One region of the Ornithinibacillus jepli genome, then DNA from elsewhere that is predicted to be linked to it. Evidence: predicted binding sites of a transcription regulator. Region 1 holds the regulator's gene; the other holds the start of a gene.

What was found. Region 1 encodes LexA, which represses DNA repair genes until DNA is damaged. Its sites were predicted from a motif close to CGAACATATGTTCG; they were not measured.
Region 2: AB1K81_RS13645 (ImmA/IrrE family metallo-endopeptidase) is a predicted target of LexA. The motif match lies at 10,330-10,343, and genes of this name have one in related genera.

What each region holds. Positions count from the first base shown of each region.
Region 1 covers NZ_JBFEGG010000001.1:937,317-949,543, reverse strand. Annotated here, with positions in the region: gene AB1K81_RS04920 (Na(+)/H(+) antiporter subunit B) at 1-328, opposite strand, end outside; gene AB1K81_RS04915 (cytochrome c biogenesis CcdA family protein) at 383-1,087, opposite strand; gene AB1K81_RS04910 (YneF family protein) at 1,266-1,490, opposite strand; gene sirA (sporulation inhibitor of replication protein SirA) at 1,542-1,994, opposite strand; gene tkt (transketolase) at 2,134-4,134, opposite strand; gene AB1K81_RS04895 (DUF896 domain-containing protein) at 4,222-4,458, opposite strand; gene AB1K81_RS04890 (YneB family resolvase-like protein) at 4,543-5,190, opposite strand; gene lexA (transcriptional repressor LexA) at 5,465-6,088, shown strand; gene glnA (type I glutamate--ammonia ligase) at 6,237-7,568, opposite strand; gene AB1K81_RS04875 (MerR family transcriptional regulator) at 7,640-8,053, opposite strand; gene AB1K81_RS04870 (methionine gamma-lyase family protein) at 8,157-9,392, opposite strand; gene hflX (GTPase HflX) at 9,397-10,638, opposite strand; gene spoVK (stage V sporulation protein K) at 10,699-11,634, opposite strand; gene hfq (RNA chaperone Hfq) at 11,800-12,024, opposite strand; gene miaA (tRNA (adenosine(37)-N6)-dimethylallyltransferase MiaA) at 12,067-12,227, opposite strand, start outside.
Region 2 covers NZ_JBFEGG010000003.1:370,415-382,641, forward strand. Annotated here, with positions in the region: gene AB1K81_RS13590 (acyltransferase) at 1-357, shown strand, start outside; gene AB1K81_RS13595 (glycerol-3-phosphate dehydrogenase/oxidase) at 469-2,118, shown strand; gene AB1K81_RS13600 (tetratricopeptide repeat protein) at 2,266-3,276, shown strand; gene trxB (thioredoxin-disulfide reductase) at 3,355-4,305, shown strand; gene rapZ (RNase adapter RapZ) at 4,760-5,644, shown strand; gene AB1K81_RS13615 (gluconeogenesis factor YvcK family protein) at 5,648-6,607, shown strand; gene whiA (DNA-binding protein WhiA) at 6,626-7,573, shown strand; gene AB1K81_RS13625 (HPr family phosphocarrier protein) at 7,680-7,934, shown strand; gene clpP (ATP-dependent Clp endopeptidase proteolytic subunit ClpP) at 8,020-8,607, opposite strand; tRNA gene AB1K81_RS13635 (tRNA-Arg) at 8,864-8,939, shown strand; gene AB1K81_RS13640 (hypothetical protein) at 9,296-9,511, shown strand; gene AB1K81_RS13645 (ImmA/IrrE family metallo-endopeptidase) at 9,857-10,312, opposite strand; gene AB1K81_RS13650 (helix-turn-helix domain-containing protein) at 10,490-10,915, opposite strand; gene AB1K81_RS13655 (XtrA/YqaO family protein) at 11,152-11,346, shown strand; gene AB1K81_RS13660 (sigma-70 family RNA polymerase sigma factor) at 11,556-12,047, shown strand.

The DNA of each region.
Region 1 (12,227 bases):
CTTCTCCAAATATCGGAAATTCAAAATACCCAAATGTATGTGATAGGAAAGGAGCATCAAATAAGAATGACCCTAAACCTGTTAAAAACGCAACCAATAACCCAACTGGTATAAGTACTCGGAAATTTATCGGCAATATTTTATTTACAAAGTCTATTCCGTATGCCATATATAGTAAAACTACTGCTGCTGCGGTAACTAATCCACCTATAAATCCACCACCAGGAGCATTATGGCCTGCGAAAAATAAGTAAACAGAAAACCCTAATAATATAAAGGCAATTAAAGCAGTTGCAGTTTGTAATATCAGATTATTAGGTTTAATCAAAAACAACACTTCCTTATGTAATATCTATAGGTATTATAATAATATAGTTTACCATTAAAATCCATAGAAACCTATCCACCCTGCCAGGAATGCAGTTAGTTTTGTCAACCAATCGAAAAATAATGCAATTCCTAAAGCAATCATAATATATCCACCGATTTTAACAATTTTATGGCTATTGCGTTTAATCCAACTCAATTTACCGATAAAGAAGGATAATACAAAAAACGGGATGGAAAACCCTAAAATATAGGCAATCATCATTACCATCCCTTTACTTGGCTCAGTAGCTGTTAATGTAAATACAACCCCAAGAATTGGACCAGTACATGGCGTCCACCCTAAAGAAAAAGCAAGACCTATTAAAACCGATCCTAAAAATCCAGATGGTCTGTTTTTAAAGGTGATTTTCTTATCTTTCATTAAAAATTTGAAATTAAATATCCCTACAATAACTAGACCGAAGAATATAATTAATAGAGCTCCAATTTGCCTAATTATATCTTGATATGTTACAAGAAATTGTGCAATGGCTGAAGAAAAAAAACCAAACACAATAAAAATACTTGAAAAACCAATTAAAAAGCAAAGAGTATGTAAAATACTATTACGATTTAACATTTTATTTTCATCTTTAATTTCACTAACGCTCATACCTGTTATGTATGATAAAAAAGCAGGATAGAGTGGTAAAACGCATGGAGAAACAAATGAAAGAAACCCTGCTCCAAATGCAAGAAAAATATTTATTTCAGACATAATTAGCCTCCTGAATTTCTGTGTCTATTACTCATTATAACAAAAGGATTACAAAAGAATGCTTAATGATTTTGACAATTAGACGAAAATATTGTCATGAAAAAACCCCTACTAGGATTTAGTACGGGTTATCTCTGTGCAATGTATACTTATGTTAGTATTTCATTATTGCAGAACGCTATTTATTATCCATTTGATTATTCATCGCACGCATCATTTGATTAATTTTCTTTTGTGAAGGTTTTTGCCCCATTTGCATCATTAACGTACGTAGCATTTGCTCATTAATTGGTGGATTCTTTTTCAAATAACTCATCATGTATTTTCTGGCAATAAAAAATCCAAGAGCAACACCAGCAATTAAAGCTGCTATAGCAATTAATACGACCCAAATTACGTCCATTTATTCGTTTCCTCCTTCGTGTTGTCTCTTATACAGTATAGTAAAACAGTTCTAAGAATACAATACTTGGTCATTATTATATGCAGTACTAATCTTTACAGGCGAAATCCATCCATAATTTTCATAATCATTATCAATGATGAATAAATATGGATGAAACCGTCTCAAAGTAGGAAATAATAATGCTTCAGCATCCTGTAATGTTTCACAACGAAATTTTATATGTTTTTCTTCAATATGTAAAGTAATAAATTCTCTTTTATTTCCTATTTCTAGCTTATCCATACTATACTCTCTTCGCAAAGTATTTTTAGGTTGTCTAATTAATTGTGAGATTAGAGGATCCTTTGGGAAGTTCTCGGTTATAAAATTAAATTGCATAAGTAAGTCATTACGTAATTGATTGTAATAGTGTTCTTTTAAAAATCGGAATAGAATGTCACACTTATAATAATAATGCTTAGCAAATTCTTCTTTAATCCAATATACTTTATATTCTTTCATATTTCTTCCCTCCCCTTTTCCATCTATTATACGTAATCTATTAAAAAATAATGTCATACTGCGAAACAAAATATCACTAGTTTTGTCGAAAATAAATAAAGTCCAATTCTTATTCGAATTGGACTATTACTACTGGATTTTATTTAACTAAATTCTTCACATTGATTATAACATTCTCTAACGTAAAGCCGTATTCTTCTATAAGCTTTTCACCATTCGCAGATGCACCAAAAGTTGTAATACCCATCACTTTTCCTTCTAGACCTACATATCGCTCCCAGCCTAATGGTGATCCCATTTCAATTGCAATACGGTTTTTAACTGCTTTTGGTAATACTTTTTGTTTATAGCTTTCATCCTGTTTGTCAAAACGATCCCATGATGCAAGACTAACTACTCTTACATCTATACCGTCTTCTCTAAGATTTTTTTGTGCTTCCATTGCAAGTTGTACTTCTGAACCAGAAGCAATTAATATAGCATCTGGAGTTTCTTTCGAAGCATCGCTTAGAATATAGCCTCCACGTTTGACACCTTCATAGGCGTTTACTTTAGTCCCCTCTAGCGTCGGTAAGTTTTGTCTTGTTAAGACAAGGAGTGTCGGTTGATCGGTCGATTCTACCGCAAGTCTCCAGGCTGCATTCACTTCATTACCATCTGCTGGGCGAATAACAGAGAGATTTGGCATACTTCTAAATGAAGATAAATGTTCAATCGGTTCATGGGTTGGTCCATCTTCTCCAACCGCAATAGAGTCATGTGTGAATACATACGTAACTGGTGTATTCATGATTGCCGATAAACGTATTGCCGGCCGTAAATAATCACTAAATACAAAGAAGGTACCGCCAAACACTTTTAGACCTCCATGCAGAGCCATACCGTTTAATGCTGCCCCCATTGCATGTTCACGTACACCAAACCAAATATTTCTACCACTATAATTATGTCTTGTGAGGTCTTCCTCCCCATTTATTGTAGTCTTGTTAGACCCAGCTAAATCTGCACTACCACCAAGGAAGTTAGGGATTTCTTGAGCAATTGCATTTATTACCTCACCTGAAGATGCTCTTGTAGCTAATGATTTTCCTACTTCATATTTAGGTAGATTTTCTGCCCAACCTTCTGGCAAATCCCCTCGAATTGCCATTTCTAATTCATTAGCTTCTTGCGGATACTTTTGTTTATAAGTGGTAAAAAGATTATTCCAATCACTTTCAAGTTTTTCTCCTTTAACTTGAATCTTTTCCTTGAAATCAGTATATACCTCATTAGGAACTTGGAAGTCTTCATGTCCCCATTGATAGAATTCCTTCGTTAATACTACTTCATCTTCTCCTAGTGGTGCACCATGAGAAGCTGATGAAGCCGATTTATTTGGAGAACCATAGCCAATTACTGTTTTAATTTCAATTAATGTTGGCTGTTCCGTATTTTCTTTCGCTTGTTTTATTGCAGAACGGATTTGTACTATATCATTTCCGTCCTCCACCCGAATAACCTGCCATCCATAAGATCGGAATCGTTCTTCTGTGTTATCAGAAAATGAACGGTTTAACTCTCCATCGAGAGAAATATCATTCGAATCATACAATACAACTAATTTTCCTAATCTCAAATGACCTGCTAGGGATGCTGCTTCATGAGAAATCCCTTCCATTAAATCACCATCACCAACTAGTGTATATGTATAATGGTTGATAACCTGAATATCTTCTTTATTATATTTGGCAGCTAAATGCGCTTCTGCCATCGCCATTCCAACAGACATAGCAATCCCTTGACCTAAAGGGCCAGTCGTTGCTTCAACTCCATCTGTATGATGAACTTCTGGGTGTCCTGGAGTTCTAGAGCCCCATTGACGAAACGCTTTTATATCATCTATTGTAACGTCATACCCCGATAAATGCAGTAAACTATAAAGAAGCATTGATCCATGTCCTGCTGATAAAACAAAACGATCCCTGTTAAACCATTTAGAATTCTTCGGATTATGGTTCATAAAATCTGTCCATAAAGTATATGCCATTGGAGCTGCCCCCATAGGCAATCCAGGATGACCAGAATTTGCTTTCTCAATAGCATCAATAGATAATGTACGGATTGCATTAATTGACATCTGTTCTATGTTGATTGACATAATTTCTACTCCTTTCCTTAAGTAACTAGCTATAAGTAATGACAGCCTACCATATTTCTAGTATTCCTTAATATAGCATTACTATGTCTAGTGTTTTTGGTTTCTTTCCTGCATATCACGAAGTTTTTTCGGTGTCACATCATTGCCTTTTGGATCAATAACTGTCATTGTTTTCAACTGATTTTTAAAGGAATTTCGTACATTTCCTAAATATTCTTCCCGTAATGTTTTCTGTTCTTTTTGTTCTTCCTTCGTCAATCCTTCAGCAGTTTTTGCCTTTTTAGCTAACGCATTAATTCGGTCAAGTTTATCTTGTGAAATCATATAGTAACCTCCTAGGTTCATATCATGAAAATATTAAAAAGCAAGAACATTGGATGCTCTTGCTTTTTAATATTACCTTTTCAGTTAATCTGAATCAATTATTTGGTATTCTTGATATCTTCGATGGATTGTAGCCTTCGATACTTCGTAACCCAGACCATTTAAGGTCTTTGCTATTTCACTGAACGTAAGGTTATTATTTCGTAATCGAATAATCTCTTCAATTGGCACTTCTTTCCGTTCTCTACCTGGTGATAAATGTTGATTAGTAAGGTTATGAGCAGGTTTATACCCATTAGCTATAGCCTTTTTCATTCCTCGCTTAATTTTTAAGTTATGTATCTTCCGTTGATACTCTTCAACAATCCCTACAATAGCCAGTACCATTGAATCAGATTCAGATAACTCAAGCTCCCCATCATGAATCGAACTAAAAATTTGGACGTTGAGTTTAGTTAGTTGATGAAATAAAGCTATTTTTGTATTGCCCCGGCCAAGTCTTGTCTCATCTTGAATTAAAAGAGCTTCTGCTTGTCCATTTTCAAATGACTCTAGCATATCAAAAACCCCATCACGTTCCACTTCATATCCACTTGCTCTTTCTTCTATGCACTTGATGACATTAAACTGATACCGATTAGCCAATTGAAGTAATTCTTCTTTTTGTCTAGCTAATGATGTCTCTTGAACTTTTTTATCTGTACTCACACGGCAGTAAATAATTACATTCAATTTATAATTCTCCTATTATGCACTAATTAATGAAAGGTATAAGAATCCTAATGTTAAAGCAAAACCAACAATATAAAATAAATCTGTCAAATTTACTTTACCAAACATTTCTCCATCATCCCTTCTTCTTTACATTACAAGAACCTCTGTTCGTATTTTTAGTATAACAGAACATACGCTCTTGTCAACAGTTTTTTTCGAACGAATGTTTGCTTTTTTTTCTTATCGATGATAAACTAGCAATAATAAATTATATGTGCGAGGTGTTTAATAGATGACTAAATTATCAACTAGACAACAAGCAATACTTGAATACATAAAAGAACAAGTCAAATTAAAGGGCTATCCACCATCTGTTCGAGAGATTGCTGAAGCAGTAGGCCTTGCCTCGAGCTCCACTGTTCATGGACACCTTTCTAGACTAGAAAGTAAAGGATTTATACGACGTGATCCTACTAAACCTAGAGCTATTGAAATACTAGATTTAGATGAGGAAAGTAATATTCCTAGAGACGAAGCTCGATATGCACCTGTCATTGGTAAAGTAACAGCTGGTATCCCGATAACTGCTGTTGAAAACATTGAAGAATTTGTACCAATTCCTAGTTCGACTGCAGGTCCAGATGAAAATCTATTTGTACTTGTAATTGATGGTGAGAGTATGATAGAGGCAGGTATTTTAGACGGTGATATGGTCATCGTCAAACAACAAAATACTGCTCAAAACGGTGATATTGTTGTAGCAATGACCGAAGATGACGAAGCAACTGTAAAACGATTTTTTAAAGAAAAGGATCATATTCGCTTGCAACCTGAAAATACTACGATGGAACCATTAATATATAAAAATGTATCCATACTCGGTAAAGTAGTTGGCTTGTATCGCCACATTCATTAATAAAGATATTTCCCCTATAAAATTAACTAACGCCTATTGCTCTCTTAAGCAATAGGCGTTAGTTCTAGTTATTTCAGTATAGTACTATTATTTGCAAACAAAACCGGTAAACTAAAGGGGTTGCCTTTAAATTACCGGTTTTTTATTATTAATAGTTAGTTAGATATTGATCTCTCTCCCAAGGATGGACGCTCGTTCTAAACATATCCCATTCTATCTCTTTTGCTTCAATATAGTGTTCAAATAAATGCTCACCAAGAGATTCCACGATTACTTCATCGTTTTTCAGTTCTTGTAATGCATCAATTAAAGATGATGGTAAATCTTTAATACCAACTTCATCGCGTTCTTCTTTTGACATAACATAGATGTTACGATCTACTGCAGGAGGCGGTGTTAAATTGTTACGGATTCCATCAAGACCCGCAGCTAATAATACTGATAATGCCATATAAGGATTAGCAGCTGGATCGACGCTTCTTGCTTCAACACGAGTACTTAGTCCACGAGAGTTCGGAATACGCATTAGACAGCTTCTATTAGCTGCTGACCATGCTACATAGCTTGGTGCTTCATAACCAGGTACTAGGCGTTTATAAGAGTTAACAGTAGGGTTTGTAACAGCTGTAAATCCAGTTGCATGTTTTACAATACCCGCAATAAATTGATAAGCAGTTTCGCTTAATTCTAAATCTCCACTCGGATTGTAAAATGCATTTTCATTACCTTTAAATAAAGACATATTTGTATGCATACCAGATCCGTTTACACCAAATAATGGTTTTGGCATAAATGTTGCATGTAGATTATGCTTTCTAGCAATTGTTTTAACTACTAGTTTAAATGTTTGGATATCATCAGCATGTTTTAATGCGTCGGAATATTTAAAGTCAATCTCGTGTTGCCCTGGAGCAACTTCATGGTGGGATGCTTCAATTTCAAAGCCCATTTCTTCTAATTCTAACACGATGTCACGACGGCAATTTTCTCCTAAATCAGTAGGAGCTAAGTCGAAATATCCACCATGGTCATTTAGTTCTAATGAAGGCTCTCCCTTTTCATCTAATTTGAATAGGAAAAATTCCGGTTCTGTTCCAATATTAAATGCATCAAAGCCTAATTCTTCCATTTTCTTCAGATTACGCTTTAAGTTATAACGAGGGCAACCTTCAAATGGTGTACCATCAGGACGATAAATATCACAAATAAAGCGTGCAACCTTACCTTTTTCAGAAGTCCAAGGGAACACAACAAATGTATCTAAGTCAGGATAAAGATACATGTCAGACTCTTCAATGCGAACAAAACCTTCAATTGAAGAACCGTCAAACATCATCTTATTATCAAGAGCTTTTTCCAATTGACTTAATGGGATTTCGACATTTTTAATTGTTCCTAGCATGTCTGTAAACTGAAGTCGAATAAATTTTACATTTTCTTCTTTAATCTTTCTTTCAATTTCTTCCCTAGTGTAACCCATAATTTTTCTCCTCCTAAAATTTAAAATAAAGTTAATATAGTAGGAAACTCCTTCCCTCTATACCTACTTATTTACCTATTAACAAAGAATCTAGCAAGCTCACCTTGCCTTAGGTTCGCTTTTCCAAACCGATTCGCTTCGGTAATTTCTTGTCTCAAAATCGCTCTTAGCTCTTTATCGGTTAGGTCTGATTTTTGCTTTTGAGGTAATGCTTTTTCTTCTTCTTTTTGCTCTTTTTCAGAGTCTTCTTCGTTAAGTAACAATTTGATACCAGCAAGATTTAAACCTTTGTCTAGATAATTCTTTATTTCTAGTAGTCGATCTACATCATTGAATGAGAATAGTCGTTGATTCCCCTCTGTTCGCTCTGGATGAATTAATTCATTCTCTTCGTAGTAGCGAATCTGCCTAGCGGTTAGTTCAGTAAGTTTCATTACAATACCAATTCCGAATAAAGGCATGGAGCGTCGATCTGTGTCATTCATGATTATGACCTCCCTTTACAAAATTATTATATTAAATGTGAGTTATTCTGTCAACAAAATGTTAGGTAAGTTAACATCATCTCTAAACTTTCAATTTTCTAGATTACTTTTCCTGTATTATAGCTTGTACAGCCTCGATTAACGCAATTTTTACATGGGCATATGTTAGTCCACCTTGTACAAAAGCAGTATAAGGTTCTCGAATTGGACCATCTGCAGATAGTTCAATACTAGACCCCTGAATAAATGTTCCCGCTGCCATAATCACTTCATCTTCATAGCCAGGCATTTCACTTGGATAAGGCGTAACAAAAGAATTCACCGGGGAATTTCGTTGGATTGCCTGACAAAATGCTACCATCTGTTCCGGAGTTTCAAATGTCACCGATTGGATTAAATCAGTTCGTTTCTCTTGATAGTATGGTGTTGTTACAAATCCTAACAATTCTAATAACCTAGATGTAAAGATTGCTCCTTTTAACGCCTCACCAACAATATGTGGTGATAGGAAAAAGCCCTGATACATCTCCTGAAGTAGATTGTATGTTGCTCCCAATTCTTTTCCTAACCCCGGTGCAGTGAGACGGTACGAACATAATGTAACTAGGTCATCTCGTCCAACGATATAGCCGCCACCACGTACAATTCCACCACCTGGATTTTTAATTAAAGACCCAGCCATAATGTCTGCACCAACATGTAACGGCTCCTTTTCTTCAACAAATTCTCCGTAACAGTTGTCAACAAACACTATGACATCTTCCTTTAATCCTTTAACAAAGCTTATCATTTCCGCAATTTTATCAACTGTAAAGGAAGGTCGATTTGCATATCCTTTTGAACGCTGAATAGCGACCACTTTTGTTCTATCATTTATTGCTTCTTTTATTCCAGGATAATCAATCTGACCTTCCTCTGTTAAAGATACTTCATTATATGTAATCTGAAAATCCTTGAGTGATCCAGTATTTTCTCCATCTGATCCTATTACATTTTCTAAAGTATCGTACGGTTTTCCCGTAATATAAATTAGTTCATCACCAGGTCTTAACAACCCATAAAATACTGTAGTAATTGCATGAGTTCCAGATACCAATTGTGGCCTTACTATAGCAGACTCTCCTCCGAACACATCGGCATATACAGCTTCCAATGTATCTCGTCCAATATCATCATAACCATAGCCACTTGTAGAATTAAAGTGGCTATCACTTACTTTATTATTTCGGAAAGCATCTAATACTCTTTTTTGGTTCACTTCCACTTTTTTATTAATTTCCATGTGAATTGTTGCAATGTCTTTTTCTGCTTGTTCTACGAGTCTCTCTATTTCGTTCATGTTTCTAACTTTTCTCCTTTACAATACCCTTAAGCGGATGTTCCGGACGAATAAATCCAGTTACAATATAGGATTCAGTATTTTCTTCAAATGTTTTTTCCTTAAGAATTGTCTCATGCTCAAAACGATTAAGCAAATTACCTTTATCCGCTTCGACTTTAATTTGATAAGGCTCCCATTCTTTTATCAGCACTTCTTCTATTTTCTTCACTAATCGAACTAGATCTTCATTTTCCAAAGCACTAATAATGATATAGGGCCGATTTCTCGGGATGAAATCATTTTTTATAAGATCTTTTTTATTATAAACCGTTAACATCGGTATCGAACTACTCTCTAATTCGTCGAGCAATTTTATAACCGTATCTTGATGTTGCTCATTATCTGGATGTGAACTGTCCACAACATGAAGAATAAAATCTGCTTCCTGTACTTCTTCTAAAGTAGAACGAAAGGCTGCTATCAATGTAGTTGGGAGCTGTTGAATAAATCCTACCGTATCCGTAATTAAAACTTCTAGACCGGACGTAAATTGTAATTTTCTCGTTAGAGGATCTAACGTTGCAAATAATTTATCTTCCTCTAAAGATTCGCTATCCGTTAACCGGTTGAATAATGTTGACTTTCCAGCGTTGGTGTAACCAACAATAGCAATTTGAAACACTTCATTTTGTTTTCTACGTTTACGATATTGATCACGCTGTTTTACAACTTGCTTCAACCGCCTTTTTATATCATCTATGCGTCTACGAATGTGTCGTTGATCTGTTTCCAGCTTTGTTTCACCAGGACCACGTGTACCAATACCTGCACCCAACCGAGATAATTGAACACCTTGCCCACGTAGTCGAGGTAATAAATATTGTAATTGCGCTAGTTCTACTTGAAGTTTACCCTCTTTCGTTTTTGCTCTTTTTGCGAAAATATCGAGGATAAGTTGACTTCTATCAATTACTCTTCTATCAAAGTAATCGCTTAAATTTCGTGATTGCCCAGCTGATAATTCATCATTTGATATAACTATGTCAGCTTCAAGTTCATCTATTTTTTGTTTAATTTCCTCCATTTTGCCCTCACCAATATAAAAAGCAGGATGAATTCGTTCTCTATTTTGCGTGATTACTTCTACAACAGTACCACCTGCAGTATCTACAAGTGATATAAGTTCTTCAAGTGAAGACCCAAAATAATCATCCTGCTGCTGCGGCTTTTTAACAGCTATTACAACTACTTTTTCTTCGGACATTGTACTCATTCTCTCCTTAATTGACTGCTATAATTTATGTCGCTATGTTGAGTAATAAAATTACCATATGGACTGAATGTCTTCTAGTTTTAAATCATTACCTGTTAACAATATAAGCTCATCTGGAGAGATATTATCCTTATATAATAATCGCACCGCCTGCATTCGAATCGCATGTTCTACGACATTACGGATAAATCTCGCATTAGAGAAGTTACTAGTAGGATCATTTTTTTGTTTATAGAGGAAATTTCTTAGTTTCCACTCTGCATCCTTAGATAATTGATATTCTCTTTCTGACGCCATTTGTCGCGTTATATCCATTAATTGATCTACGTCATAATCAGGGAATTCAAGTATAAACGGAAATCTAGATTTCAGACCGGGATTAAGGGTTAAAAATCTGTCCATTTCGTAAGGATACCCAGCTAATATTAATACAAAGTCATTACCACTATCTTCCATATGTTTTACGAGAGTATCAATAGCTTCCTTACCAAAATCTCGTTCTCCGCCACGTGCTAGTGAGTATGCTTCATCAATAAAAAGTACGCCACCCATCGCCTTTTGTATAAGTGCACGCGTCTTTTGAGCAGTTTGACCAATATACTCACCAACTAAATCCGCTCTTTCAGCTTCAATAAAATGTCCCTTGGATAATAAGTTCATTTCAAAATATATTTTAGCTAATTTCCTCGCCACTGTCGTTTTTCCTGTGCCAGGATTACCTTTAAAGAGCATGTGCAGAATTTGTTTGGAATTATATAGCCCCATTTGACTTCGCTTTTCATTTATAATGATAGTTGCATAGATTTCTTTTATTTTTTGTTTCAGATCACTTAATCCAACAAATGAGGATAATTCTTGATCAATATGAGCAAAAGGTTCTTTGCCTACATATTCCTCACGCTTATTGTTATCTATTTTAGCTGCTTTATTATCTTGTAATACAATATTAATTTTACCATTTTTATGATGAATCTTTTGCGTAGTCAACTTTATCACTCCTTAGTCATCTTATTATACGTTCAGAGGGATAAAGTTGTGACAAATGCCTATATCGTTTACCTGTAACGTAACATAGGTCCGCCCCCCAAAACATCATTCTATTTTGGAGGACAGACCCATTGGGAACGACACGTATTTTTAGGAATATTCCTTTTATTCTTTATCAAGATTTACATTTTTAGCTGGTGCAAAAGTAGAAATTGCATGTTTAAAAATTAACTGTTGCTTTCCTTCTGACTCCAACAATACTGTAAAATTATCAAAAGCCTTTACGATGCCTCTTAGCTGAAAACCGTTCGTAAGAAAAACAGTAACTGAAATATGCTCTTTTCTTAATTGATTTAAATATTGGTCCTGAATGTTCACAGATTGCGCCACCTAAATTTCCTCCTCTTTTCTATCTATACTATATATTTCTACTTAACTTTTAAGAAATCCTGCTAAATCAATTAAAATCTCATTAAATTTTTCACTTATTGTTAATGGAGTTAGATTATACCAATTAACTTCCATTTTGTTTTTAAACCAGGTAAACTGTCTTTTGGCAAATCGTCTAGAATTGCGTTTCAATAATTCAATCG
Region 2 (12,227 bases), on a different contig from region 1:
GCGCTAATGGTGATGCCAGATATCATGTTCCCAGAAAAAATCACCGTCGGGGACAATTCGGTAATCGGTTATAACACGACGATATTAGCTCATGAATATTTAATTAAAGAGTATCGATTAGGAGAAGTCATCATTGGTAATGAAGTAATGATTGGTGCTAATAGCACAATTCTTCCCGGTATTACAATTGGCGATGGTGCAATAGTTTCTGCAGGAACACTAGTCCATAAGGATGTGCCAGCAGGTGCTTTTGTCGGTGGTAATCCAATGAAAATGATTTATACAAAAGAAGAAATGGAGAATCGTGCGAAAGAATTCCTCCAGGATAGAATGAACCGCAATTCAACTAATGATTAGAATTACATTAGTTGGTTGTGGTTTTTTTAATGCATTTTTCCCACATGCATTCTAAAAAGAAAGGACTAACTAATAGATTAGTATTAATAAATATTTTAAGGGGGAACGGTAATGGGGAGTTTTTCAAGTTTCGATCGAAGAAAAATATTGGAAGCGATGAAAAAAGAAGATCTTGATTTACTCATTATTGGTGGAGGAATAACAGGTTCTGGAATTGCATTAGACGCGGTTACTCGAGGACTTAAAACAGCTGTTGTAGAAATGCAGGATTTTGCGGCTGGTACGTCAAGTCGCTCAACTAAACTCGTACATGGTGGTCTTCGTTATTTAAAGCAATTTGAATTTAAGATGGTCGCAGAGGTTGGCAAAGAGAGGGCTATTGTATATGAAAATGGACCTCACGTTACAACACCAGAATGGATGCTTCTGCCTTTCCACAAAGGGGGAACATTTGGCCCGTTAACAACGAATATTGGACTTAGATTTTATGATTATTTAGCTGGAGTTAAGCGATCGGAACGGAGAAAAATGTTATCTGCAAAAGATGCGTTACGGATGGAACCATTGATAAAGAAGGATGGATTAAAAGGTGCCGGTTTTTATGTGGAATATAAGACTGATGACGCACGCTTAACAATAGAAGTCATAAAAAAAGCAGTCGAAGAAGGAGCCTATGCGATTAATTATACAAAAGTGACTTCCTTTATCTACAATGACACTGGAAAGATAATTGGGGTGGAAGTAGAGGACCAATCAAATGGGGAAACCCATAAAATCTATGCGAAAAAAATCGTAAATGCATGTGGACCTTGGGTAGATAAGTTGCGTAAGTTAGATGGTTCCAAACAAGGAAAACATCTTCAATTAACAAAAGGTGTTCACCTAGTATTTTCTCAAGAAAGATTTCCCTTACAACAGGCTATTTACTTTGATACACCTGATGGCAGAATGATTTTTGCCATACCTCGGGATGGAAAGACCTATGTAGGTACAACTGATACGACTTATGAAGGTGACATTTCCCATCCAACGATGAACCGAGAAGACCGAGATTATGTTATAGATGCTATTAATTATATGTTTCCTACTCTTAAAATTAAGGCAGAAGATTTGGAATCAAGCTGGGCTGGATTAAGACCTTTAATTGCTGAAGATGGTAAAAAGCCAGGTGAAATCTCGAGAAAGGACGAAATTTTTATATCTAACTCCGGATTGATTTCTATGGCAGGTGGGAAGCTGACAGGTTATCGGAAAATGGCTGAACAAGCGGTTAATACCGTCGTTAAGCAGTTAAAAGATGTGTATACGGAATCGGTAACGAAACATCTTCCTATATCTGGTGGGGAGGTGAATGGTTCAAAAGGATTTGAAAAGTTTTTGAAGGAAAAAGTAGATCAAGGAGTGCTGTTAGGTATTGAATATAATGTGGCCAGGCAATTAGTCAAAAGATATGGGGCTAATGTTGAAAAGGTATTTGAGTTGTTTGAAACGAATAAGTTAGAAGCTAGGGAAGAAGGAATTGACCCAGTTGTTTTTGCACAGCTTTGTTATAGCATAGAAAATGAACTTGTTTATAAACCGACCGACTTCTTTATTAGAAGAACGGGTGCTTTATTTTTTAATATTAATTGGGTTAGAGAACATAAAGCAGGTGTGATTAAATACATGAGAAAAAAATTAAATTGGAACGCAGAACGAAACGTCGACTTTGCGAAAGAGTTGGATACTTTACTGAAAGAGGCTGTAGAACCGACTAGTTAATAAAAAGGTCTCCCCACTATGAAATTTTTAGGGGAGGCTTTTTCTAATGACTACTTAGCTATTATGTAACATCCCAAACTTAGTATATAATTTCACCTATAAGTATGGTATACTTCTAGCGATATGTGAAAAAATAGGGGGATATGCATGCAACCAGTAGAAAAAAAGGAAAAACAAGCACAAACTAATAATGTTATCCCTTTTATCCCTACAGGTGATTTCTATTTTGCAAAAGGTGTAGAAGCGTTTCGTAAAAGAAAGTTTGATGTTGCATTAAAATGGTTAACAAAAGCGGTAGAAACCGCCCCAGATAATCCATTATACCAATGTCAAATGTCAATCATCTATACAGAAACCGGTTCTTTTCATAAGGCAAATCAAATTTTAACGAATGTATTACAAGCTACAGGTGACCAATATGTAGATTGTTATTATTTACTTGCAAATAATTATGCCCACTTGGGACTTTTAAATGATGCGAAGAAATTTGCTGTGTCATATTTAGATAAGGAACCTGATGGTGATTTTAGTGACGATGCTAAATCATTATTGCAGTTAATTGAAATAGATGATGACATGGAGGATGATGATTGGGAGCTTGATGAAGAGGATGAACTCTTAGTATATCAAGAGACGGTATTTCATCATTTAGAAAATAGTGAATGGGATAAAGCTTTAGCTTTATTAGAGGAAATGATTTTACTTTTTCCCGAGCATAAAATAGCTCATCATGAATATACATTTGCACTCTTCTTTTCAGGTAGAAAAGAGGAAGCTATTGAAAAAGAGCTTGAATTATTTAAGGAAGATACAAATAATTTATACAGTCATACGAATCTAGCTGTTTTTTATTATGAGACAGGCAATGAAAGAGAATATGAAAAGCATATAGGTGCATTACTAAATATATACCCGATGCATGAACAACAAAAATTACGTATTGCTGTGACGTTAGCTCGAACAGGATTATCTGAAGAAGCATACAATCGTTTTCGTATGCTTGATAAAGGAATCGTGAAAAGTCATATTTCGTACTATCGTTGGTATAGTATGACAGCTTATCGTTTAGGTGAACCTTCAAAGGCATTAAGCTTATGGGAAGAAGGTTGTCGTAGACATCCTAAATTATCAGCTGAAGAAGGTCCTTGGAATTCTTGAGCATTTCAATAGACGGGGAATGATAAATTTTATACCCTTTAGATAGAGTACTAATTGTTTTAGAAAGGGGCGTTAAACATGTCCGAAGAAAAAATATACGATTTAATTATTGCCGGTGCAGGTCCAGCAGGTATGACTGCAGCACTTTACGCATCTAGAGCTAACTTGGATACGTTAATGATTGAACGTGGTATTCCAGGTGGACAAATGGCAAATACAGAAGACGTAGAGAATTATCCGGGCTATGATCATATTCTTGGACCGGATTTATCTAATAAAATGTTTGAGCATGCAAAGAAGTTTGGTGCTGAGTATGCATATGGTGATATAAAAAGTGTTGAGGACGAAGGAGATTATAAAGTAATCAATGCTGGTTCAAAAGTTTTTAAAACGAAAGCACTTATTATTGCTACAGGTGCCCAATATAAAAAACTCGGCATTCCTGGTGAAGAAGAATTAGGCGGTCGCGGTGTTTCGTATTGTGCAGTATGTGACGGTGCTTTCTTTAAGGAAAGAGAACTGATTGTCATTGGTGGAGGAGACTCCGCTGTTGAAGAGGGAGTTTACTTAACTAAATTTGCTAGTAAAGTAACTATTGTACACCGCCGTGAAGAGCTACGTGCACAAAAAATCCTTCAACAACGTGCTTTTGATAATGAAAAAGTTGATTTCATTTGGAATACAACAGCAGAAAAAATCAATGGTCCGGAAGGTAAAGTTTCCAGTGTTACACTAAAAGACTTGGTAACCGGTGAAACTTATGAAAAGCCTGCTGATGGTGTATTTGTTTATATTGGAATGGTACCATTAAGTGAACCATTTAAGTCGTTAGGTATTACAAATGATGAAGGATATGTAGTCACTAACGATAACATGGAAACTGCTATTCCTGGAATCTATGCAGCTGGTGACATTCGCGACAAGAAGCTGAGACAAATCGTAACGGCAACCGGTGATGGATCGATTGCTGCACAAGCAGCTCAAGCATATATAGAGGAATTAGAAGAAAAAATAAAAGCGAAAAATTAAGGTAAATTTTGAAAGTAAAAACATCTTAACGTTGTTGTAACACGCACGAAACATTTATGGGGTACAATATAATTAACTAATTGACCCCCTTTTTAATAGATAGATTAGTTATTGGCGCAGATGTATATCATCTGCGTATTTTTTTTATTTTTCTTACGAGAACTGCGGACCGAGCTGGTGAGCTTCTTCGGAACTAAAGCTCCTGTGGGATCTCACCTCGGCCTGTCCCCCTGCAGGAGTCTCCGTGTATTCGGGCCGCTTAGTACAAAAAAATTTTTCATCTATAATATAATCAACTATTCAATATTTACACTTTATCATCAAAACAGGAAAAATAATCATTTTCTTGTAGCATTAAATTAATTACATGTATAATAGATATAGTAGTGTAAACTTTTGCTACATTCGAGATGTAGCTTTATATACTTTAAGCGAACGGTATGGGGTGAAGGAAATGACAAATGTTGAGCAAGAAACAAAAATGGTCATCATAACTGGAATGTCAGGTGCCGGTAAAACCGTCGCTATTCAAAGTTTTGAAGACTTAGGCTACTACTGTGTAGATAATTTACCACCTGCATTATTGCCGAAGTTTTTAGAATTAATGCGAGATTCTACAAATAATATTCATAAAGTTGCACTTGTTATGGATCTTCGTGGGAGAGAATTTTTTGATTCGTTATTTGAAGCACTTGATATTTTAAGTGAAGAAGAGTGGTTAGATGAGCACATCTTATTCCTTGATGCAAACGATGAAAAGCTTGTTACAAGATATAAAGAAACAAGACGCTCCCATCCTTTGGCTATTGGAGATTTACCACTTAAAGGGATTAAACAAGAACGTCAAATACTCGATGAAATGCGAGGACGTGCACATAAAGTTATCGATACAACTAATTTGAAACCACGTCAATTACGTGAAAAAATCCTTAAATTTTATTCCGAGGAGAAACAGGAGATTTTCTCGGTAAATATGGTATCCTTCGGCTTTAAATATGGAATTCCAATTGATGCTGATCTAGTGTTTGATGTGCGTTTTCTTCCTAATCCACATTATGTTGCCAATTTACAGCCTTTAACAGGTCTTAATCCGGATGTCTCCTCCTATGTTTTCAAGTGGTCAGAAACACAGAAATTCCAGGAAAAAGTGTTGGATTTATTGCAATTCATGCTTCCTCAATATAAAAAAGAAGGGAAGTCACAGCTTGTAATTGGAATTGGTTGTACAGGTGGACAACATCGCTCTGTTGCTTTGGCAGAGTATTTTGCTAAAAAATTAGCAGGTAATTATATTACGCATGTTACCCATCGAGATATCGAAAAAAGAAAGGGCCATTAAATCATGACAGAACAGAATCTACCACGAATTGTGGTTATTGGCGGAGGAACTGGGATGCCAGTTCTTTTGCGTGGTCTTAAAAATCTCCCAATAAAACTTAAAGCGTTAGTGACAGTTGCAGACGATGGTGGTAGCACTGGAAGAATTAGAAATGACTTGGCTATTCCGGCACCCGGCGATATTCGGAATGTTATCGCAGCAATGTCTGAAGTTGAACCGATGTTAGTACAGCTATTTCAACATCGATTTGCAGATGGAAATGATCTATCAGGTCATTCCATGGGAAACCTACTATTAGCTGCAATGACTTCTATCACAGGAGACTTTTATACTGGAATTAAGGAGATTTCAAGGGTTTTAAACGTAAAGGGGAAGATTTATCCTATTTCTAATGAGAATATTTCATTGTGTGCAGAGATGAAGGATGGATCAATTGTGGAAGGGGAATCTAATATACCATTATCAGGTAAAGAAATAAAGCGTGTATTTTTGAATCCTGAAGATGTTTCGCCACTACCAAATGCGATAAAAGCAATTGAAACAGCAGATTTAATTGTCATCTCACCTGGTAGCTTGTTTACTAGTATTATGCCAAACTTAATCATTCCTCAAATTGGTGAAGTTCTACAAAAAGCGAAAGCTAAAATTGTTTATGTTTGTAACGTGATGACTCAAGCTGGGGAAACTACAGGCTTTTCAGCAAGTGATCATGTACAAGCAATTATCAATCATGTAGGAAATAATGTAATTGATGCAGTTGTAGTGAATAGAGAAAAAATCGCTCCCGAAATTCGTGATATTTATGCTGGGGAAAATGCAGAACCAGTTGTTTATGATGTTGAAAGATTATTGGATATGGGACTAGAAATTATAGAGGGCGATATAATTGATTACTCAAGGGGAACAATTCGCCATGATACAGAAAAAATTGCTAACCTTTTATTTTCATTAATTAAAAAATAAGGTAAAGGAGGGTAAATAATGTCCTTTGCTTCTGAAATTAAAAAAGAACTAACTTCTTATGAAAATGAAGATTGTTGTTCCTATGCAGAACTAGCTGCTTTAATTCGGATGAATGGTACAGTTTCCTTATCAAACTTTCGTTATACTTTAGATGTTCAAACAGAAAATGCAGCCATAGCTAGACGTATTTACACGTTAATTAAGGCTAGCTTTTCCCCAATTCCTGTTGAGCTATTAGTTCGGAAGAAAATGAAGCTTAAAAAAAATAATGTCTATATTGTCCGATTAAAGGAAGACGTCCATGAAATGCTAACGGAATTAGGGATTATGAAAGATTCCTATACATTCGTACGAAATATTTCCTCTCAATACTTAGAAAAAGAGTGCTGCAAGAAAGCGTATTTACGTGGAGCCTTTCTTGCTGGCGGTTCAATTAATAACCCAGAAACTTCTTCTTACCACCTGGAAATTTCTAATACGAATGAAGAACATAATGATGCATTAAGTGAACTGTTAAATTCCTTTGGGTTACGTGCAAGAGTATTGGAAAGGAAAAAGGGGTTTATCGTTTACATGAAAGAAGCGGAGAAAATTACCGAGTTCTTAAGTATTATTGGAGCGAATAATGCCCTTTTTAAATTTGAGGATGTACGAATTGTTCGAGATATGCGTAACTCTGTTAACAGATTAGTAAACTGTGAGACAGCTAATCTGAATAAAACGATTGGTGCTGCTTTCCGTCAAATTGAAAATATTAAATTGATTGAAAATACCGTTGGTCTAGAAGCGTTACCTGACAAGCTACGCGAGGTTGCGATATTACGTGTTCAGCACGAGGATGTATCGTTAAAAGAACTTGGCGAGCTAGTAAGTAGTGGTAAAATTTCTAAGTCGGGTATAAATCATCGATTAAAGAAAATAGATGAATTTGCAGAAAAAATTAAACAAGGTGAAATTTTGTCTTAACTTAATTGTCATTTAAAATATTCATGATATAATAGTGTATCATGAATATTTTTTTAATTATGCATCAATTTGGTTTTTGCTTAACATAGGGGAGGATGAGAAGAATATGGTGGAGAGAGTTGTTACAGTTGAGCTTGAGTCGGGGCTGCAGGCAAGACCTGCTGCACAGTTTGTGCAAGAAGCAAATCGATATGCTGCGCATTTATTTCTAGAGAAAGAGGGTAAACGAGTAAATGCAAAAAGCATTATGGGGTTAATGAGTCTGGCAATTACGACTGGGGAGTCCATTAAATTAATTGCTGACGGTTCTGATGAGGAAGTGGCACTAAATCACTTAGTATCATTTGTTAGCAAAAAGTAGTTTTTTAATTAACTTACTATGTGAAGTAGATAACATTATGAATGAAAATGAGGGTGAATCCATTCGGATCCACCCTCTCTTCTCATTATTCAGGCTTACGTTCTAACACTTTATCAATTAAACCATATTCTACTGCACCAGCAGCTGTCATGAAGTTATCACGTTCAGTATCACGATTAATTACTTCAATTGGTTGACCTGTACGTTCTGAAAGAATTTTGTTTAAGTTTTCTCTCATTTGAATGATACGTCTAGCATGGATCTCAATGTCAGTTGCTTGACCTTGAGTACCACCTAATGGTTGGTGAATCATTACTTCACTGTTCGGTAAAGCAAAACGTTTCCCCTTAGCACCAGCTGCAAGCAAGAAAGCACCCATTGATGCAGCCATACCTGTACAAATTGTAGATACATCAGATTTAATAAATTGCATTGTATCATAAATTGCCATACCAGCTGTAATGGATCCACCTGGTGAATTAATGTATAAAGAGATATCTTTCCCAGGATCTTCTGCTTCTAGGAAAAGTAATTGTGCAACGATTGAATTTGCAACATTATCATCAATTGCACTTCCTAACATAATGATTCTGTCTTTTAATAAACGGGAATAAATATCATATGCGCGTTCACCACGATTTGTTTGTTCAATAACTGTAGGTATTAAATTCATTGGAATTCCTCCTTAATCTTTTCTATGGATATATCCAATCTTTGGATAATTTCATCATATAACAATGGTCAATTAAGGTCAAACAAAAACGTTCGACTATTATTTCAAATTATGTATTAGGGAAAAATCATACTTTTCATGATGCCCTTTACCACAACGAAATAAACCTTTTCCAACTAAAATTACTTGTTAATTGTGTTCGCAAACGTTATAATAGCCTATGTGTCAGATTTTCTATTTGACCATCCTATATTGTGCGCCCATAGCTCAGCTGGATAGAGCACTGGTTTCCGGTACCAGGTTTGCCGGGGGTTCGAATCCCTCTGGGCGCGTCTTACAAAATTAATAGTAGCAAGGGATAGAGAGTGATTTCTTCCCTTGCTTTTTTTATCCAATTAGCCGTAGATAAAGAATTTTGTATATAATAGCTGCAATTTATTGTATTCCTGAAATAACATAAGAATACATGTCTACGTTTTTTTGTATTGAACTATACTCCAATCGTTCTTGAACTACTTTCGGAAGCACTCCAGTACCTAAAAAGGTGTGCCACTAGATTTCCATTTAACTCTGCAAAAATCATCTCCAAGCAAAAACTCAATTAAGCTTAATTTTTTCTGAATATGGGGTATACACGTTCTTGTTTTATGATATAATAGGAACAAATGTTCTGTGGGGGTGGTCTGTGATGAAAGGATTATTCTTACGTTCCATCGAAAATAAAGAGAAAATCATTATCTTTTATATGGACTCTAAAAGTCAAGTGACCCAAAGGTTTGTCCGTGTAATTAGCATGCGTGATGAATCTATTGTGGCTTTTTGCTATTGGCGTAAAAAGATTAGAACGTTTAAATTGGAGAATATCCTTTCAGCAGGACCAGTCAGAAAGAAATTGGGGGCATAATATGAATGAACTATCGAGGAAGTTTTAAATGGGCTGCAATGATGATGCGAGAGCACACTCAAATGTTAAACGAGATGTGGAAGCAGCAAATAACAAGGAACAGTTATAAAAATCAATTCTAGAAACATTTTCTTAAAACAAGTTGAATTTTTAACATTTGATTTTCTGAAGTATGGATTTCTGATTGTGATATTATTATTTATTCCTATCAAATTTGCCGCGGGTCTATTCCTCTGGGGGCATTTTACAAAATTAATAGTAGCAAGGGATAGAGAGTGATTTCTACCCTTGCTTTTTTATACAGAAAAGTGGGCAACTAACCAGATTTCAAACCTTACTTAAACGTTACATACTCAAACATATTTTTTCTCCCTCCAATATCATTTTACTCTGATACATTTCCAGCCTCCTGAGTGCAAAATCGAATTCAACATTAAATATGCTTATAATATCCGTAACCGTAGGTGTGTGTAGTTTTTCTAGCATAAAGGTTGGAACGCAAAAGTGATAGGCAAAATGATTCGCTTGCCATTCTTGAAGGTCCATAAAGGATTTTTTCATCGTTAGTTGGTTACCGAAGTGTCTTAAAAAATGACATATTTCATGTCCGAATAATTGCCATTGTTTTTGTTTGGTATCATATTGAAGGATGATACTATTACCATATCTGTAGGTAGAGGAGCTATAATAAAGGTTTATCCCGAGTTTAATGGCAATATCCTCTAGATCTAATTGCTCAGGATGACTAATGGATAAATTATTGTATAAATTGAAAACAAAATCTTCTAAATGCGTATACATTTCCATCCTCCTAAATACGAATATACGTTCTATTTTGTGGTATAAGATGAGGAGTGCAGATTTATGCACCCCTTAAAAGTCCAATCCTGGTTTAACCCTGATAGCTCTCTTTAGATGTGGTATTACTCGAAAATAAAGGTGTTCTTTGTTAGTTGGAATTACCTTTCGTAAAACAAACTAACTCTCCCTGTTCTTACTTAATTTAAATTTTATAAATTCATAAACCTCTTCTAATTGCTCTGATGTCATGTTGGCAAGGTCGTTAAACATTAAATCGGCATCATGGAATTCCCTGGTAATTTTTTCCATGATATTAACTCTCCGATGTTCTTCAGGATCCTGACTAGAAAAAAACAGATCGAATTCACTACCTTTTTTCTCAGGTGCAAATCCAGCCATAATGAAGAGGTCGTCTAATTCTAGTTCAAGCTTTTTTGCTAATAATCTTAAGGTGGGTTTAGATGGATTATGCTCTCCGCGTTCAATTTTACTTAAATGAGAGAAACTGATACCAGTTTTTTCGGAAAGTGCTCGTAAGGACATGCCGTTATTTTCCTTACGATAGTTCCTCAAAAAGTCCCCAATATTATTGTTAGCTACCATATTGATCACCACTGATTCCTAGTCTTACAGTTTATTGTATCGTAAAACAACACAAAAATAAATAAAAATCTAATTTTGTGTTGACATTTAACACGAAATAGATTATCTTAGTGTCAAGTTACAACACAAGACGAGCAACTCATTTCTAAAAGGAGGTGGCCAAGCTATGTTGATTGGTAAAAGTAATAAGTGGCTGCTTATTCGAGCAGGTTAACTATCAATCGGGAGGAGATGGAATGAGATTAGAAGATCTACCTATTAAGAAGGGTGCATTAATTATCGATATCAATGAAAGAGATAAACCATTTGTTGTAGTGTATTGTCAAGGGAAAGCTAGGATAACTTATTTACCTGAACATGGTGAGACGAAGATTATTACACATCAGGGGAAGGTGAAGCGCATCAAGTTTGATGAAGGGGAAGAATTTTGACTGAATTATTATGGCTTCATATTCAATAGAGTGGCTATTGAATGGGTATTAAGTTTATTCTTTGAAGCTAGGATTAATAAAGAAATTATAGAAGAAATGCTTAAATAGTTCTACCAGTAAGCTGGAGGATACTGAATGATAGCTAGTCTATTGTTTGGTGTCCTTATTTTTATGTATTTACAAATATGAAACGTTGTGGAGGAGTTTAGATGAGTCGAAAATCAACGGAAAATTGGACGGATAAATTAATTCTAGAATATGAACAGAGTAAGCAGGCGTTATTCAACATGAAAAACAATTTAGGAGACTCATTACTGGATCAGCTAGATAAGACGCAAATTAATAGCATGATTGAAACAATTCAAGAAGCGATTGAATGGATGTCTACTGGTCGAGAGCCAAATAAAATACGTGGAATCGATAAAAAGGCAGCATATCAACGTATGGCAATAGAGGATATGGACATGTTTCCATCACTGGAAATTATACCCGAAGAACGGAAATTAAACCAAGTAGAGAAGAGTACTATTATCAATATTCTAGCAGAAATGACACCACGACAAAGGCAATGCTTCTTATTGCATACGGTCTATGCGCTATCATACGCAGAAATATCTAATGAATTAAATATTGGTAGAAGTACAGTTCAAAAACATATTGAGCGTGCGAAGGATAAAATTTGTCGTGCAGATGTCGTATGAAGTTCTTAATAAGTGAAAGGAGCTTTTCAGATTTAAGCTCTTTATTTCATAAAAAAAAGATCATACACGAGCCTTATAATCTGATTTAGGATTTATCAAAGTATTGGAGTTTTAATACTATGAAAAGGAATAGTGTTGAACGTGTATGGTGTGAGACGGGAGGGATTGGAATGGTATAAG